2 regions of the Laceyella putida genome follow, and region 2 is predicted to be linked to the other one. Evidence: riboswitches for the same ligand, from Rfam matches in the RefSeq annotation. Region 2 holds a riboswitch; the other holds the start of a gene.
What was found. A riboswitch is a leader RNA that binds a small molecule or an ion and turns the genes downstream of it on or off. The one in region 2 is predicted to bind cyclic di-AMP.
Positions count from the first base shown of each region.

Region 1 (4,569 bases), on a different contig from region 2:
GCCGGGCCAGTTTCTTGGCTTTCCGGGCCCCACCGCGCGTCGCTTTCACCCGCGCCAACAAGGACTGGATCGCTTCATGAGCTTCCTGTTCCCCTTGTTTGAATTTTTCCCGGTGCTCTTGCGGCGCATTGCTTCTCATATGGCTGAGAATGGACGGGACGAGCATGGTGGGTGCTTCTTTGTAGCGGACCCGTGTGATGTCGATTTCACCGGGCGCCCGCATCCCGAATTTTTTCATGAACCGGTCCAATTCCGCCCGGAATACGTCGCCGCCTTCCACTTGGCTCAATCCCTCGTAAAACGTGCGGTCTTCCGCCTGTTCCAGATAGCGGACGACTTCGGGACAGGGTCTGGCCGCATCCGCCAAATCCCCGATCATCAGCCCCATTTCGCTGGTGATGTTGCCGGGAGGGGACTTTTGAATGGCGGGGTTCCATTCTTCGCCCAACCATTTTTTCATTTTTCTTTTGATAACCGGCAAGGCGATGAATCCAGCATAGGTGTAAGCTCCGGGATCGACGATGGTCCCAAAAACGGCATGCTCTCGGATAAACCGAATCCGTTCCGCGCCGGAGCGTTGGAACAATGCCCGTTTGAATTGGGCCAAATCTTGTTCGAACGTGGCAAAGGCCCGTTTCACAGCGAGTTTCGGATCTTCCCAATACCAGATTTGGATCAACCGGGGGATCATCTTCCGGTAAAGGGCCAACATTTGTTTCATTGCGCAAAGTGCTTTCCGCATCACGCCCCGTTTCGGTGCCAGCCGTTGAAAGTCTTCGCTTTGCACCACTTTTTTCAGCGCCAACAGATTATCGTCCGCGATCGTGCTTTTGAGAAGCTTGCGCTGGATGGGCTTCAGGAACAGGAAACTGGAACAATCCCAGAAGAGACGTCCGCCCGCTTCAACGATCGGAGCCGAATCATCATCAAGGGGAACGAGCGATTGGAACACCGAAATCCCGAGCGGTTTCATATAATCGGTCATCATTTGCGAGTGGCCAACCGACAGATAGACCCGGTATTCGTCATTCTTCGCGGAAGGGACGGGATAAAGGGAAGTGATGGGCCGGCTTTGGAGAATATAGATGTCATCGCCCTCCAAACACCACTCGATATCCTGCTCGGAACCGTAATGGTTTTCGATCCTTCGCCCCAGCTCCGCCAACGCTAAGATTTTCTGATCCGGGAGCGCCTGTTTTTGGCCAAGTTCGGGCGGCAGTTCCCGGACTTCCGTTCCGCCCTCAGCAACGGGGAAAACCCCTTTTTCCTTTTTCGCGATTTGTTTCTGGATGATTTCATGGTCGCGCACTTTGTACAAATCGGCGGTCACGATGCCGGAAACCAGCGCCTCTCCCAGTCCGAACCCGGCATCGATGGAAACCGTGCGCCGATGTCCCGTCACGGGATCCGCGGTGAACAGGATTCCGGACACTTCGGGGAAAACCATCCGTTGCACCACGACAGACAAGGAAACGGACTTGTGATCAAACCCGTTCTTGATGCGGTACACGATGGCCCGATCCGTGAACAGGGATGCCCAACATTTTTTGACCGCTTCAAGGAGCTGCTGCTCTTCCCCTTTGACGTTCAGATAGGTTTCTTGTTGGCCCGCGAAAGAAGCGGTTGGCAAATCTTCGGCGGTCGCGCTGGATCGGACCGCGTACGCATGATCTTTTCCCAATTTGGCCCAAGCCCCGATGATCGATGCTTTGATCGGGTCCAAAAGCGTGAGTGACAGCATGCGGTCACGGATTTTTTGTCCCCATGCGCGAATCTCGTCCAGCTGTTCCGGTTTCAACCGGTTCAAGCGGTCCAACCATTGATCCATCTCATCCAATTCATCCATGAAATGGCGGTAAGCCGTTGTGGTGATGCAAAAGCCGGGAGGGATCGGAAAGCACGCTTTGGCCATTTCTCCCAGATTGGCGCCTTTTCCACCCACGATCGGCAAGCTGTGGCGATCAATTTCCTCAAAATGCAATACATATTTCACGACACTTCACTTCCCTTTCAAAAGAATGGAGTCAAGCTGTTAACCAGATGCTCAACAACTTTGCCAGCGGAAGCAAAAATTCTACCAATCACCACCTTGCCAAATCGAAAAAGCCACGAGAAGGAAGTCTTCTCGCGGCTTTTTTGGCACCACAAAACAAACCGTGGCTCAGCACGACGACACTCCTCCTCTCATAACGCTTACGAGGTTAGCTGATGGATTCGGGTGCTGAGAGTCACCCTACCCGGACAAGCTTGCCCAGGATTCACCCCATGTAGCCCATGACCGAAGTCATCCCTACGCGTGGTTCCCCCGCTCCCAAAAATGGGATTCAGCGATTGGAATGGAGATTATTTTTTGAGATCATCTTACTCCTCGGCCGTTTGAATGTAAAGCGGCATGGAAGGCAAAACAGGTGAAAGTTCGGTGATTTTTAATGATGGGATGCCATTTTTATCGTGTTCCCTTTTACCCGTGAATGATTTCATCGTTTTAGAAATAAAGACAATGTAGCCTCACCGGTATTATCGTTTTACTCGTTGGCAAAAGTATGGTACTTGGGATCGTTTGCTAAAGTATGTTCAAACCTACTCCCATGCAGTTTCCGATGTTGACTGGGTCGTTTTTTTGACAGCACCATTGTCCGAGCTCATCGCACTATAAAAAACGGGCGGTTTATTTTTGTGCTGTCATTACCTTGATTTCCCTGATGATTTGGCTCAATTAGTGATTCGCTAGCGTCTTAGAGATTCAATCTAATCACATTGCCTCGATCTATTTCACTTTTGAGGCAAAGTCAAGGAGTACTTTCGTGAATTCATCTGGCTTTTCAAAGTGGACAAGGTGGCCGGAATCGACGTCGACAACTTCCACGCCTTTAACAGTGATTTTATCTTCGCCACATCCTTATCATCCATTGCCGCCATCAGAACGCCATTCTCTGTTCTGGACATAGTACTTCTGAAAGTCCGTCTCTTGTTTTTGCGAAACAAAGTCATGCGTCACCCTAGCGAGGTCACCACCGGCCGTTTTTTTGGCGCGCGGCATGATAGAAGAGAAGTAGGGTGGATCTTCAAGCACCACGCCATTTACAAGCTCTGGTCGGTTGGAAGCTATCCATGTCGTAATAAGGCCGCCCGATGAATGGCCCGAAACAAGACCAGTCTGTTGAAATTCAAGCATTTGCCGATGGAAATTATCATCCAAAAAAATTGGAGATATCTACTTGGAAGAAAAAAACGAGTCGGGGATTATCCCCGGCTTTTCTATTGTATAATGAAATATATCATTTCACCTCTTTCGATTAATTCATGTTTTATTCTTTGTCCATAGCTTCAAACTTATCTGACTTGGAACGAAACTACTTTTAGGGGAAGATTATAATGAGCAACACACAGAAAAAAACAGACGTTATCTTAATTGGTGCCGGAATCATGAGCGCGACTTTGGGATCATTACTGAAAGAGTTAGCACCTGAATGGGAAATCAAAGTGTTTGAGAAACTCGCACACGCAGGAGAAGAAAGCTCTAACGAATGGAATAATGCGGGTACGGGTCATGCTGCACTGTGCGAGCTTAACTATACATCCGAAAAATCTGACGGATCTATAGATATTAGCAAAGCTATAAAAATTAATGAACAGTTTCAGCTTTCAATTCAGTTTTGGTCTTATCTTGTAAAAAGCAATCTGATTGGTAATCCGCAGGACTTTATCATGCCAATACCTCATATGAGTTTAGTACAAGGGGAAAAAAATGTAACATTTTTGAAAAACCGTTTTGAAGCGCTGATAAACATTCACCTGTTTCAAGGGATGGAATTTTCCGATGACCCTGAAAAATTGAAGGAATGGATTCCGCTTATCATGGAAGGCCGTACATCGAATGAACCGATAGCGGCAACAAAAATCGACTCTGGAACGGATGTCAACTTTGGTGCTTTAACACGCATGTTGTTTGACCACTTAAAGAGTAAAAACGTCGAGATAAACTACAAGCATAGTGTTGAGAATATTAAACGTACTAGCGACCGCTCGTGGAAAGTGAAAGTGCATGATATTGATAGCGGTAAAATCGAATACCATACTGCAAAATTCGTCTTTATCGGAGGTGGGGGTGGAAGTCTTCCTTTACTACAAAAAACCGGTATTCCTGAGTCAAAACATATTGGAGGATTCCCTGTAAGCGGACTATTTATGGTATGTAACAATCCGGAACTTGTAGAGCAGCATCATGCAAAAGTATACGGTAAAGCTAAGGTTGGTGCTCCTCCAATGTCTGTTCCGCATCTTGATACAAGATATATCAACAACAAAAAAACATTGCTGTTTGGACCGTTTGCCGGCTTCTCACCAAAGTTCTTAAAAACTGGTTCAAATTTTGATTTGATAGGTTCCATAAAACCGAATAATATCTTAACTATGTTGGCGGCAGGCGTAAAAGAGATGGCATTGACAAAATACCTGATCCAGCAAGTTATGTTATCGAATGAAAAGCGCATGGAAGAATTACGCGAGTTTATTCCGAACGCCAAAAGCGAGGATTGGGATATAGTGGTAGCGGGCCAACGTGTGCAA
Region 1 covers NZ_JBHTBW010000021.1:225,003-229,571, reverse strand. The annotation lists gene ACFQNG_RS09640 (phosphoenolpyruvate synthase) at 1-1,993, opposite strand, end outside; cyclic di-AMP (ydaO/yuaA leader) riboswitch at 2,177-2,340, opposite strand; gene ACFQNG_RS09635 (malate:quinone oxidoreductase) at 3,376-4,569, shown strand, end outside.
Region 1: another riboswitch for cyclic di-AMP. It lies ahead of ACFQNG_RS09640 (phosphoenolpyruvate synthase); the one in region 2 lies ahead of ACFQNG_RS00370 (APC family permease).

Region 2 (4,569 bases):
AGCCGGTTGGCACAGGAAGATTGCGCATCGTGAATGGAGTGGCCAAACTGGAGCGGATCTGCATTTTGCCTTCTCACCGCAAACACGGTTTGGGCAAGGTGATCATTCGCAGCCTGGAAGAGATCGCCCAGGCAGAAGGCGTATCCCAAGCGAAATTGCACGCGCAAACGCATGCGGAAGGCTTTTATCAAAAATTGGGTTATGCCACCGCTTCTCCTGTGTTCATGGAGGATGGAATCCCCCATGTGTTGATGGTCAAGGATCTTGCGGGAGAATAGACGGCGATGGCCAACGGCTCCACCTGTCAGCTTTGGGGTGGGGCCGTTCTGTTTGTTGCTCATGGATAAGGGGGGAGAAGAGTGGGAACGATGGTTGATGAACGAAGGATCTTGTTCCAATAGGGGTCGAGGTGTGGTTATGAGAGCGAAAGATTGTGATTTTTCAACGTTAAAAGCACAACTGAGACAGAATCTGTTAGCCATCTCGGATGAGATCGACCGCTTTTTGAAGCTGGTCGATGATGAGCATAACTGTTTGTTGGGCGAGTTAAGGAGCTTAAGAAATCAAATCGTCCTAAGCGAAGCCTTGGCCTCGTCCTTTTATTTGCAGTGTTACTTGTCGCCTTTCACCACTAAATACCTGGGCCTCTTGTCCAGCATCGCCCACCTGTCGCAACGGAAACATGGGGTGTTGATTGTTGTGCAGCGGAAAGATCCGTTGGTCGCATGGCTTGCCCATGGCACGTTGATTCAAGCCGAGTTTTCCAGCTCATTGTTGGAATCCATTTTTTATCCCGGCAGCCCGTTGCACGATGGGGCGGTGTTGATCAAAGATGATAAAATCATTTCCGCCGCCCATGTTTTGCCCTTATCGAATAAAGAGGTTGAAGATGATCAAAAATTGGGAACCCGGCATCGGGCGGCTCTGGGGCTAAGCGAGAAGTGCGACGCCATTGTGATAGTCGTGTCGGAAGAAACGGGCCGCGCCTCGTTTGCCTTGAATGGAAAGCTTTATGTGATCGGCACGCCCACATAAATCCAATCCAACCTTATGCCATATTCATACCAGCACAAGCGGGCCAACAGGAAAAAAGCGTGTAAAAAGGTTGACTTTCCTTATGCTTGTCTCTTTACAACCACCGGAAATCGCAGTAATATACGATTAATTCCATATTCGCCATCATCGCTGAATCTACAGAGAGCGGGGGAACCAAAGGAAGTGGGAAAAGTCTTGCTTCTGGGGTGAATCTCAGGCATCGCTTGAGTAGGGTTACTCTCACAACCCGAATCCGTCAGCTAACCTCGTAAGCGTGTTGAGAGGGGGAACGTCGCCTGCCTTGACCACGGAAGGAGTTTCTCTTTTTTGTGGTTTTTTCTTTTGTAAAGGGAAAGCCAAAGCAAAGCATCGGTTACTTGGTAAATGAAGGTTTGAAGTCTCTAGTGTGTTGGTAATTGGACGCATCATTTTGTTGGAGGAATCATATGTTTAATCGAATCAAACGAATCGTGATCGGAAGACCGCTCCGGTCCAATGAGCTACATAGTCAAAAATTGAACAATTTGAAGGCCTTGGCCATTCTCTCTTCAGATGCCTTGTCATCGGTCGCCTATGGTCCCGAACAGATTTTGATCGTGTTGGCCACGGTCGGCGTTCTGGCTTTCTGGTACTCGTTGCCCATCGCGGTTGGGGTGCTTGTTTTGTTGGTGGCCTTGATTTTGTCGTACCGCCAAATCATTTTCGCGTACCCTCATGGCGGTGGCGCCTATATGGTGGCCAAAGAAAATCTGGGGAAAAACTTTGGATTGGTTGCCGGCGGATCGCTATTGATCGATTATATTTTAACCGTGGCGGTAAGTGTGTCTGCGGGCACCGATGCCATCACTTCCGCCTTTCCCGTGCTGCATCCGCATACGGTGGCGATTGGCGTCGGCCTTGTCGCGGTCATTACGCTCTTAAATTTAAGGGGATTGACCGAATCGGCTTCCATCTTGGCGTATCCCGTTTACTTGTTTGTGTTGGCCCTTGCGATCTTGATTGTGGTGGGTCTGTATCAGGTGGTGACGGGACAAGCGCCGGCCAATGCCCATCCGGCGATCGGTACCCCGGTGATGGGAATTAGTTTGTTTCTCATCTTGAAAGCTTTTTCCTCCGGTTGCTCCGCCTTGACGGGGGTTGAAGCGATCTCCAATGCGATTCCCAACTTTAAAGATCCGGCTCCCAAAAACGCCGCCTTCACCTTGGTGATCATGGGGATCATTTTGGGCGCACTCTTTTCGGGCATCGTCTTTTTGGCTTACTGGTATGGGACCGCGCCCGCGGAAACGGAAACGGTGTTGTCGAAGCTGGGCTCGGCCATCTTTGGCCGTAACGTGTTTTACTATTTCCTACAGGGAACCACCGCGCTGATTTTGGTGCTGGCGGCCAATACCGGCTTTTCCGCGTTCCCTTTGCTGGCGTTTAACCTGGCGAAAGATAAATATATGCCAAGGGCCTTTACGGTGAGAGGGGATCGCTTGGGGTATTCCAATGGGATTATCACGCTGGGCTTGGCTTCCATCATCTTGATCATCGCGTTTAACGGGAACACGGAAAACCTGATCCCGTTGTATGCGGTCGGGGTGTTTATTCCCTTTTCATTGTCGCAAACCGGCATGATCGTCAAATGGTTGCGCACCAAACCGGAAGGTTGGGGTGGCAAATTATTGGTGAACCTCGCCGGCGCGTTAATCTGTTACCTGATTTTGGCCATCTTTTATATCACCAAGTTTCAACAAGTGTGGATGACGCTTCTCTTCATCCCGTTATGCGTATTCATCTTCCAAAAAATCCACCAACACTATGCGGCGGTGGGTGATCAGTTGAGGGTGGATCCGTCGCTTAAAATCATGGATATGAAAAGCGTTGACAATATGGTGATCGTGCCGGTCGCCGGCATCACCACAGTGGTCAGGCAGTCGCTACTCTACGCCAAATCCATATCCGATCATGTGGTCGCGGTGTATGTGGGTTCGAGCCCGGAATCGATCGATCGCATGGAAAAAGAGTGGGAAGAGTGGCAGACCGGAGTGAGACTGGTGACATTGCTTTCCCTCTATCGGAGCGTACTGGGACCATTGAGCGAATTCATTGATACGGTCAAAGCGAAAGCGGATCAGTCGGGCGCGAGGATCACGGTTATCATGCCCCAATTTATCACAAAGAAGTGGTGGCACAGCTTCCTTCATAACCAATCCGGTTTTCTCATCTTGGCTTATCTGCTGAGAATGAAAAACATCATTGTCACCATCGTCCCTTATCAATTGAAAAAATAAGCCATGGAGGCCGGAGCGCCAAGGAAACCCACCTTTTCAAGCAAATGAGCTTGGGGAGGTGGGTTGTTTTTGGTGTCAAAATGGTATAATGAGATGGATCGATCCGCTTTTATTGGAAACTTAAATGAAAGGTTAAATGCAAATGGAAAAACGATGGGTTCGAGAATCAAGATGCTATAAAACGTCAAGAGTTTTTCCTCCCGATGTTAATAATCATAATACGTTGTTCGGTGGAAAATTAATGGCTTATATTGACGATATCGCTTCGATCGCGGCGACAAAACATTGCCGCCGGTCAGTTGTTACTGCTTCAACAGATTCTGTTGATTTTTTGCATCCGATAAGACCATCGGATTCTGTTTGCTTGGAATCCTTTGTAACTTGGACAGGAAAAACATCAATGGAAGTGTTTGTGAAGGTGATTAAAGAAGATTTGTTGAGCGGAGAAAGAAAGATAGCGGCTACTTCCTTTCTGACATTCGTTGCCCTTGACGATAATAAAAAACCCGTTCCAGTACCCGCAGTCGTTCCGGAAACGGAAGAAGAATTCAAATTGCATGAAACGGCGCCGCAAAGAGCCGAAGCGCGTAGGATCAGAAGGGAAGAAAGCAAAAAATTGGCTGACTATCTTACAGTAAAGCAGCCTTGGGATTAACAAAGATGCTATCATTTTGTATAAGAGAATATGTGATGTGGTCGGGCTCAGGGACATCCCCTGAGTACGAATAATGGAGTCATCCCGGAACATGGCCAACTGCTGAGACGCGGTTGGCTTTTTTATGACTTTGCTAGGGAATCTCCCTTCGTGAGTTCATTTAAAATATAGTTCATAATTTTAGCGTATAGTGAGGGTAATAATTTACAGACAAGCGACGGTGATGGACACATGGCGACAGTTTTGATTGTGGATGATGATGCGCACATCCGCGAGCTGGTCAAGCTGTTACTGGAAAACGAAGGCTTGGAAGTGATTGAAGCGGCGGACGGCCAAGAAGCTTTGGCGCTTTTGGAAACGGTGAAGGCGGACATGGCGATTTTGGACGTAATGATGCCCCGCATGGATGGCTGGGCGCTGTGCCGCGAACTGAGGACTTATTATGATTTCCCTTTGCTCATGTTGACGGCCAAAGGGGAAACGATTGATAAGGTGCAAGGGTTTGAGCTCGGCACTGACGATTATTTGGTGAAGCCCTTTGAGCCGCCGGAGTTGGTGGCAAGGGTCAAGGCGCTGCTCCGGCGATACCGCATCGCCGTGTCT
Region 2 covers NZ_JBHTBW010000002.1:28,799-33,367, reverse strand. The annotation lists gene ACFQNG_RS00380 (GNAT family N-acetyltransferase) at 1-278, shown strand, start outside; gene cdaS (sporulation-specific diadenylate cyclase CdaS) at 418-1,035, shown strand; cyclic di-AMP (ydaO/yuaA leader) riboswitch at 1,174-1,326, shown strand; gene ACFQNG_RS00370 (APC family permease) at 1,482-3,311, shown strand; gene ACFQNG_RS00365 (acyl-CoA thioesterase) at 3,454-3,966, shown strand; gene ACFQNG_RS00360 (response regulator transcription factor) at 4,198-4,569, shown strand, end outside.